Regions from separate parts of the Blastococcus sp. HT6-30 genome, predicted to be linked through region 2. Evidence: predicted binding sites of a transcription regulator. Region 2 holds the regulator's gene; the other holds the start of a gene.

Region 1 (4,205 bases), 1.1 Mb from region 2:
CGGTCGGCGCGTCCAGGGCGTCGACGTAGCGGACGGCGTTGCTGAGCACCACCGGCACGCCCTGCTCGGTGGCGAACCGCAGCATCGCCTGGGCCCGGGAGCGGTCGCCCCGCCCGCGGTGGTGCACCAGCTCCAGCGCCAGCCCGGGGCCGAAGACTGCACGCCAGGCGTCCAGCTGGTCGGCGGCCAGATCGGCCCGGCCGGCCAGCAGCGCCCGCCCCACCGGGGAGTCGGGACCGAGCAGCGGGACCAGCCCGGTCGCGTGCTCGGCGGCGATCGCCAGCGAGCTCACCGGCTCGCCACGGGTGCCGCGCAGGTGGGTGGCGCTGGTGACCCGGCACAGCGACCGCCAGCCGGCGCCGTCCCGCGCCAGGAAGGTGACCCGGGGCAGTCGCGGGTCGACGCTCGCCCCACCGCGGGCCGGCGCCCGCCGGGCGGCCGTCGCGGCCCGTGACCGCGGGGGGCGTGCCGCGGCAGGGTTCTCCCCCAGCACGTGCGCGAGCGCCGGCGGCACGCTGGTGCCCAGCGACGGCGCCACCGCGAGGTCCACGCCGAAGATCGGCCGCACCCCGGCCGACCGGCAGGCCAGCGCGAACTTCACCGCGCCGTAGAGGCCGTCCCGATCGGTCAGGGCCAGCGCCGGCATCCCGTGCTCGGCGGCGCGGGCCACCAGGTCGGCGGGGTGGTTGGCCCCGTACCGCATGGAGTAGCCGGAGGCGACGTGCAGGTGGACGAAGGGGTCGCTCACGTCCAGGGCCCGGCGGGCCGGGAGCCCGCGGATCCGGATGCCGACCCGCCGACCACGCGCGGCCTCGGGTAGCGAGGCGGCTCCGGCATCCGCGTGCTGCCGAGCGCCGTCTCGACCACGGCGAGGAAGGCGCGGACGTCGCGCACCAGGTCGTCGGCCTCCCGCTCGGTGACCGCGCGGGACAGCCCCGCCTCGGCGGCGGCGCGCTTGCCCGCTCCGGCGGCGAAGAAGGTGGCCCACTCCCCCAGCTCCGGCGCCACCTGCCCGAGCAGCACCCAGGCGCTGCGCGGGCGGCGCCGCCCGCCCTCCGGACGGGTGCGGGCGGCCAGCACCGCGGCGGCGGCGCGGAGTGCGGCGAGGTGGGCGGTGGCGTACCGCTCCCGCTGGTCGGTGGCCGCGGCGGCCGCGGCCAGCCCCCGGTGCGCCTGGCCCAGCAGCGCCGCAGCGGCGGCGGGCAGGGCTGGGGGAAGCGGCAGCTGCTCGGCCGGCACGGCCCGTGCGGCGCCCATCAGTCGTGCACCCGCACGAGCCACCAGCGGTTGCCGGACGCGTCCCACGACAGGTCGTAGACCCCGGCGAAGCTCAGCCGGGAGCGCCCGGCCCGGACCGCCTCCACCCGCCAGACCTCCCGCGGCGCCACCAGGTCGGCGGACGCGCCGCCCGTGCCGGCGTCCCGCAGCCACCACGGTGCGGTCTCGACCCAGGAGTCGAGCAGCTCGCCCACGAGGTACCGGGACTGCCCGCGCCAGAACTGCACCGGGCCCAAGGGGCCACGTTCGACCTGCACCTCTTCGCCGGTCCGACCGACGACCTCACCCAGCACCCGGCTCATGCCCGACTCCCCACGTCTCACCCCGCGCGCACACCGTCCCAGCACCCCACCGGCGGGGAAGGCCGGGGAGCGGAAACGAGCGCCATTCGAACGTGTGTTCGAACACGTCCAGTAGACCGGAGCCGCCTGCCTCCGTCAAGCCGTGCGGCGGCCGTGTCGCGGACGTGCGCCTGCCCCCGCCGAACCCAGCGCCAAAGCTGCGGACCCCCGCGATCCAGCCCCGACCAACGGGCCGACGACCTCCCCGGACGCTCCCGACGGCGGAGCGCCACCGCGGTTACCGGGCGACGTGCCGGGGACCGGCTGGTCTCACGTGCGGAGCGGATCGGGCGGCTCGAGGTCGTCGAGCCAGGGCGGGTCGGGCTCGGGGTCGTGGCACCACCCGGGCGGGCGGGTGGTCCGGGAGACACCCGAGGGGGTGCGCACGACGAGCCGGCCGTCGGGATGCAGGCTGAAGCACCAGCCGCGAGCGAAGGTCTTGATCCGGTGGTGCCGCCGGCATAGACAGCACAGATTCCAGCAGGCGGTGGGCCCACCGTCGGCGAACGCCTGCCCGTGGTCGATGTCGCACCGGCCGGGGCGGCGGCGGCAGCCGGGCATGCGGCAGTGCCGGTCGCGCACGGTGACGAGGCGGTGCTGCGCAGCGGTGGGCCGGTACCCGCAGGTCGGAGGTGGCGGCCGGAGGCCGGGCCCGTCGGGGCGACCGGGCCCGTCGGGCTGACCGGGCCCGTCGGGCCCACCGGGCTCGTCGGGGTGACCGGGCCCGTCGGGGCGACCGGGCCCGTCGGGCTGACCGGGCCCGTCGGGCCCACCGGGCTCGTCGGGGTGACCGGGCCCGTCGGGGTGACCGGGCCCGTCGGGCCCACCGGACGAGTGGGCGTCACGCGGGGCGTTGCGTCGGCGGACGCGGCGGCCCCGGCCGGCAGCGCGGCGGAGCTCGGCCCGGGTGGCCACCGCGACGGTCTCCCCGGTACCCGGGGCATCGACGGCGACGCAGACCGAGCCGCCCGCCGGCGCGGAGCCGAGCAGGTCGAGGGAGGCGAGCAGCTCACGGCACTGGGCGGCGGAGATCAACTGGCCGTCCAGCTCCGCCGGGGGCGCCCCCGCTGGTGCGTCAGACCGCAGTGAGGCCGCCGCAGCGTGGACGACCAGGTGAGCGGTCACCGGTGGGCGGCTGGTGCCCCACGGCCGCAGCACCAGGTCGAGCGCGGCGGTGGCGCGCAGCAGGCCGATCGGCCGGTCGTCGCCGTCGGCGCGCATCCACCGGGCGTACTGGTCGACCGCGTCGCGGGCGGCGTGGACGGCGGGCAGAGGGCCTTCGACGACGAGCCGGCCCAGGTCGTCGGCGGTGCGCTCGACGTGCACGTCGGCCCGGCGCTGGGCCTCCTTGCGCCGGCGTTCCCTGGCTGCCGCGTCGACCCGGTACAGGTGGTAGCGGGCCCGGTCGCCCAGCCGGGACGGCGGACAGTGCTCGGCACCAGGGCAGCACCCGCGACTGCACCTCGGCGGCGACGGCGCCGGAGGCGTCGCCGAGCAGGTCGAGCAGGATGCGCGCCTTGTGCAGCGTGAGCCGCCCGGCGAACAGCTCCCCCCACGTGGCCGCCAGCTTCGTGGTGAGCAGGATCGACTCGGCGGCCAGCCGCCCGGCCTCGGCCTCCGAGCAGTTGCGGATGAGTGCGAGCTCGGAGACGAAGTCGTCGGAGACGTCGGCCAGCGCCGCCGGGCGGATCGCCCGGGAGTCCGGACCCGGCCCGCCGCGGCGGCCGTAGTCGGCATCCCGCTCGGCCGAGCGCCGGCGCGCCAGTTCCGCGATGACGGCCGCCTGCCGGGCGTATTCGCGGGCCATGTGCGCGTCGGCGGACCAGAGGTCGCACACCAGCTCCAGCTCCGCCGCCGCCGGCGACACCACCTCGCCAGGGAGCAACGGCATCGGCTCACCGTCGTCGGGCGCGTGGGGCTCCCCGTCGTCCTCCATGGCTGCACGGTAGGCAGCGGGTACGACAGTTCCTGCTGGTCGAACCGCTGGATGGCGCCACCTCCGTCCGCTCGAGCCCCACGGCCCGGTAACGGCTCCAGCGGTCGGCCGGGGCCCGGCATGGTCTTCGACGAGGCGGTGCCGGCGCGCGCCGGTCGAGGATGCACCGGAGACCGCCGACCTCGCTGCTGGCCGGCGTGCGCCGACCGTCCGCGCGACCGAGCGGGGCACGCGCCCGGCTCGGGCCGGTGGCAGGATCGACCCATGCCCTTGCCGGACCACCCACGGGTCACCGAGGTCGCGCGGCTGCTCCGCGCGGCCGGTGCCACCGGCGAGGTGCGCCACCTGCCCGACACCGCCCGGACCGCCGCTGCAGCCGCAGCAGGGCTCGGCGTCCCGGTCGGCGCCATCGCCAACAGCCTGGTGTTCGACGTCGGCGGTGCTCCCGTGCTGATCCTGACCAGCGGCGCCCACCGGGTCGACGAGGCACGGGTCGCCGAGTTCCTCGGCGTCCCGCAGCTCACCCGGGCCGACCCGGAGTTCGTGCGGCGGCACACCGGCCAGCCCATCGGCGGCGTCGCGCCGATCGGACACCCCGAGCCGATCGGCACGCTCGTCGACGTCGAGCTGGCCCGCTTCGACGTGGTGTG
Region 2 (4,205 bases):
TCGACGCGATGAGCGAGGAGGACATCCTCGCCCTTCGCCAGGCCCTGCCGGGCGCCGTCTGGGTCTCCGCCCGGACCGGGGCCGGCATGGACACCCTGCGCCGGCTCGTCGCCGAGCGTCTGCCGCACCCGGACGTCGACGTCGACGTGCTGGTGCCCTACGAGCGGGGTGACCTGGTGGCCCGCGTGCACCGGGACGGCGAGGTCCTCAGCGAGCAGCACGAGGGCGGCGGCACCCGGCTCACCGCCCGGGTGGACGGAGCGCTCGCGGCCGCACTCGAGGAGTTCGGGGCTCCGGTCGCCTGACCTCCGGCCGCATCGATCACGATCCGGTCACGGCCCGGTACGGTTGCGGCGTGGCGAGGGGCGCGGTGCGGGAGACCGGTCTTCCCGGTTCCGCGCCCGTCGTCTCGGCCGGTCGGCCGCCGTGGTGGCTGGTCGGCGTGGCGGTCCTCGTCCCGGTCCTCGTGACCGCCGACCTGCTCACCCACGGCTCGCTGGAGCGGCTGGACCTGCTGGTCTCGGAGGTCGTCAGTGACTGGGGACTGCGGGGCACCGCGGGCTACCCCGTGGTCTGGCTGGTCACCCAGCTCGGCGGGCGGGTCACCATCCTCGCGGTGCTCGCCGGTCTGCTCGGCTACCTCTTCTGGCGGCGGCGGACGTGGTTGCCGATCGCCCGGGTCGCGCTCGCCCTCGCTGTGCTCACCGCCGGCGTCTACGCCATCAAGCACGGCATCGGTCGCACCGCCCCGGCCTTTCCGGGGTCGTACTACTTCCACCCCGACGGCGCTTCCTTCCCCTCCGGGCACGTGGCCAACGCCGTGCTCATGTGGGGCGTCGCCCGGTGGCAGGCGGTCGAGTACGGACTGCCGTCGGCGGTGCAGCGCACGTTCTGGTGGCTGAGCGTGGCCGGACCGGTCGCCACCGGTGTGGCGATGGTGTCGCTGGACTTCCACTGGGTCACCGACGCCGTCGTGGGAGCGGCTGTGGGCATCGTGCTGCTGGGCGTGGTTCATGCACTGGACGCGCTCGTGCTGTCACGCTTCGTCCGTGCCCGAGCAGGCCGGACCGGATAGCGGCGCCGTGAGGCGGCTCGTCCTGGCGACCGCGCTGACCGGCGTCCTGCTCGGTGTCCCCGGGATCGCCGGGGCCGGGGGCGCAGCACCCACAGTGCGGTGCTCGATCACCGATCCGCGCCTCGCCGAGGTCTCGGGACTCGTCGCCGTGGGCGAGCAGGTGCTCGCGCTCAACGACGGCGGCGACCAGGTCGCCGTCTACGGGCTCGACGACGCGTGCGCGGTGATCGACGTCCAGTCCGCCCCCGTGGACCCGTACGACCCCGAGGACCTGGCGGTCGGACCGGACGGCGGCGTCTGGATCGCCGACACCGGGGACAACAACGTCGACCGCGCGACCGTCGCGCTGCACGTCCTCCGCCCCGACGGCAGCACCGCGCTGCACCGGCTGACCTATCCCGACGGCGCGCACGACGCCGAAGCGCTGCTGGTGACCCCGGACGGAACCCCGTACGTGGTGACCAAGGAGGTCCTGGGCTCCAGCGGTGTGTACCGGCCGGCCGGTGCCCTCGCCGACGGCGGAACGGCGCCCATGGAACGGGTCGCCACCGTGAACGTGACGCTGACCGGCACCCCCGGCGGACCGGTCGGCCGGGCCGGTCAGCTGATGATCACCGGTGGGGCGGTCGCGTCGGACGGCAGCGCCGTCGCGCTGCGCACCTACACCGACGCCTACGTGTGGCCGCTGACCGCCTCCGACGTCCCGGGCGCGCTGGCCGGTGAGCCCGTGCGGGTGGCCCTGCCGGAGTCACCGCAGGGCGAGGCGGTCAGCTTCACCGCCGACTCGCGCGCGCTGGTGGTCGCCAGCGAGGGGCTGCCCAGCGCGGTCACCGTGGTACCCCTCCCGGCCGGCGCACCGCCCGCGGCGACGGCGGCACCGGTTGCGGACCCGCTGCCGGGCTTCGAGGAGCTGGTGCGCTCGGACCGCTCACCGGTCGCGGCCGCGTTGATCGCCGCCGCCGTCGCCACCCTCGTGGTCTGGCTGGGCAGCCGCCTGCGTCGTCGTCCCTGACGGTCAGACCCTGCGCAGGACCGACACGACCCGGCCGAGGATCGTGGCCTCGTCGCCGGGGATGGGCTCGTAGGCGGGGTTCTGCGGCAGGAGCCACACGTGACCGTCGCGGCGCTTGTAGGTCTTCACCGTTGCTTCACCGTCGATCATGGCGGCCACGATCTCCCCGTTCTCGGCCGTCGGCTGCTGGCGGACGACGACCCAGTCGCCGTCGCAGATCGCCGCCTCGACCATCGAGTCACCGACCACCTTGAGCATGAACACCGTTCCCTCGCCGACGAGTTCGCGGGGGAGCGGGAAGACGTCCTCCACCGCCTGCTCGGCGAGCACGGGACCACCGGCGGCGATCCGCCCGACCAGGGGTACGTACGTCGGGGCAGAGGCCTGCTCGCCGTCGCCGACCACGAGCGGCTCGACGGCGGCGGCGCGTCCTGCGTCGCCGGGCAGCCGGACGTCGAGGGCGCGCGGCCGGTTGGGGTCGCGGCGCAGCCAGCCCTTCTTCTGGAGGACCGACAGCTGGTGCGCGACCGAGGAGGCCGACGACAACCCGACCGCCTCGCCGATCTCGCGCACCGAGGGCGGGTAGCCGCGACGGTCGATCGAGTCGCGGATGACCTCCAGCACCCGGCGCTGCCGCTGGGTGAGTCCGTCACCGTCGGCCGTCCGGTCCGGAAAGGCGCGCACCGACGCCGAGGCGTCGGCCGTCCCCGGGGCGGCGCTCCGGCTCCCGCGTCGGCCGCCGGACGTCCCGCTCGAGTTCGTCACGTCTCCTCCTCGCCGGCTGCCCGCGCAGCTGATCAGCCTGGTCGTCGTAGCGACCGTAGCGCCGATCGCCGGTCAGTTCAAACACGTGTTCGAAAGTTGCCGTGTCGCGTCGCTCCTGTCGGACCCGTGCGGTAGACATCGGGCAAGCGTTTGAATCGAACAGGCGTTCGGGCCGGGGGGATCCGGCCAGGTGAGGAGCGGGAAGCCATGGCCGGCAGTGCGGCAGCGACGGTGCGCGGAGAGATGCCCGGCGCGGTGCGGGAGCGGCTCGAGCGGCGGCCGGAGCGGCACCTGCGCGTGCTGCCGCCGGTCCCGCGCGCCTACGCGGTCGCACCGGCGGCCGGAGGTGGGGCCGCGGGCCGGTCGGCGCGCGGCGCCCGTCCCGCCGTAGCCCTGGGGCATGCCGCAGGGTGGCCGGGGAAGCCGGCGCTGCCACCTCTCCGGCTGACCGCTCGCGGTCGCCGGCTCGTGGCCGCCCTCGCGCTGCTGCTGGTCCTCTGCGTGGTCGCGCTCGGGACCGCGGTGCTCGGCGGGGACGGTGCCGGCCTGGAGCTGATGGGGACGACGAGGGTCATCGTCGAGCCGGGGGACACGCTGTGGTCGATCGCGAGCGCAGCGGCGGGTGGGCGGGACGTGCGGGAGGTCGTCGACGGCATCCAGCTGTTGAACGGCCTCGACGGCTCGGCGATCCTGCCGGGGCAGGTCCTGCGGCTGCCCTGAGTCAGCTCCCCCGAGCCCGGTGGACTCCGCCGGCCGCGGCAAGAGGTGCCCAGCCCGGCCCGACGAGCTCCTCGACCGTGCGTGTTGAAGCGTCGGCCGTCTGTGTTGGCCATCACCCTCGCCGCCTGTCGCAGTCCAGCGTCATGGAGAACCGCGCCGCGGTGTCCGCCCTGCCGACCCCAGGCCGTCGAGGCCCACCAGGTCGGTGCCTGGTGTGCAGGGGCTGCCGGGCTGTCGGCATGACGATTCGGGCACCTGCCAGGTGTGCGTGCGGGTCGTCGTGGGCGGCGCCGAGGCGACGGCGTGGAGCGAGCTGTCGACCGTGCGGCTGCCCGAGCCGCCTGTCGCCGCACCCGCTGCGGCCGTCGTCGCGGCATCTCGCGCGACGCAGCGCGTGGCCGTGGCGCGGGCGGTGTCCGCAGTTCGCGGCGGGCGCTCCGCCGGTGCCGACGCCACCGCGAGCCTTCCGCTGGTCCGAGACGCCGGGCATGTCCTGTGACTGCTGGGATCCGGTGTTCCGCGTGCGCACGGCAGTGCCGGGGCGGAACACGCCGAGGAAACGATCACTTGCACATCTTGTGCGGCGCGTCCTAGGGTTCCCCTACATCTAGTAGTTACAGAGCTGTAAGCCCG

Evidence for each region. The regulator LexA, encoded in region 2, represses DNA repair genes until DNA is damaged. The targets are predictions, from matches to a motif close to TCGAACANNTGTTCGA.
Region 1: a site for LexA is predicted at 1,667-1,682, ahead of ABC795_RS07225 (DUF6504 family protein). Genes of this name have one in related genera too.

The regions. Positions count from the first base shown of each region.
Region 1 covers NZ_CP155792.1:1,487,763-1,491,967, reverse strand. Annotated here, with positions in the region: gene ABC795_RS07235 (DNA polymerase III subunit alpha) at 1-748, opposite strand, end outside; gene ABC795_RS07230 (SAV_6107 family HEPN domain-containing protein) at 745-1,257, opposite strand; gene ABC795_RS07225 (DUF6504 family protein) at 1,257-1,580, opposite strand; gene ABC795_RS07220 (HNH endonuclease signature motif containing protein) at 1,890-2,945, opposite strand; gene ABC795_RS07215 (hypothetical protein) at 3,137-3,349, shown strand; gene ABC795_RS07210 (YbaK/EbsC family protein) at 3,820-4,205, shown strand, end outside.
Region 2 covers NZ_CP155792.1:2,570,348-2,574,552, reverse strand. Annotated here, with positions in the region: gene hflX (GTPase HflX) at 1-305, shown strand, start outside; gene ABC795_RS12390 (phosphatase PAP2 family protein) at 356-1,075, shown strand; gene ABC795_RS12385 (hypothetical protein) at 1,083-2,087, shown strand; gene lexA (transcriptional repressor LexA) at 2,091-2,852, opposite strand; gene ABC795_RS12375 (LysM peptidoglycan-binding domain-containing protein) at 3,060-3,572, shown strand; gene ABC795_RS12370 (hypothetical protein) at 3,787-4,071, shown strand.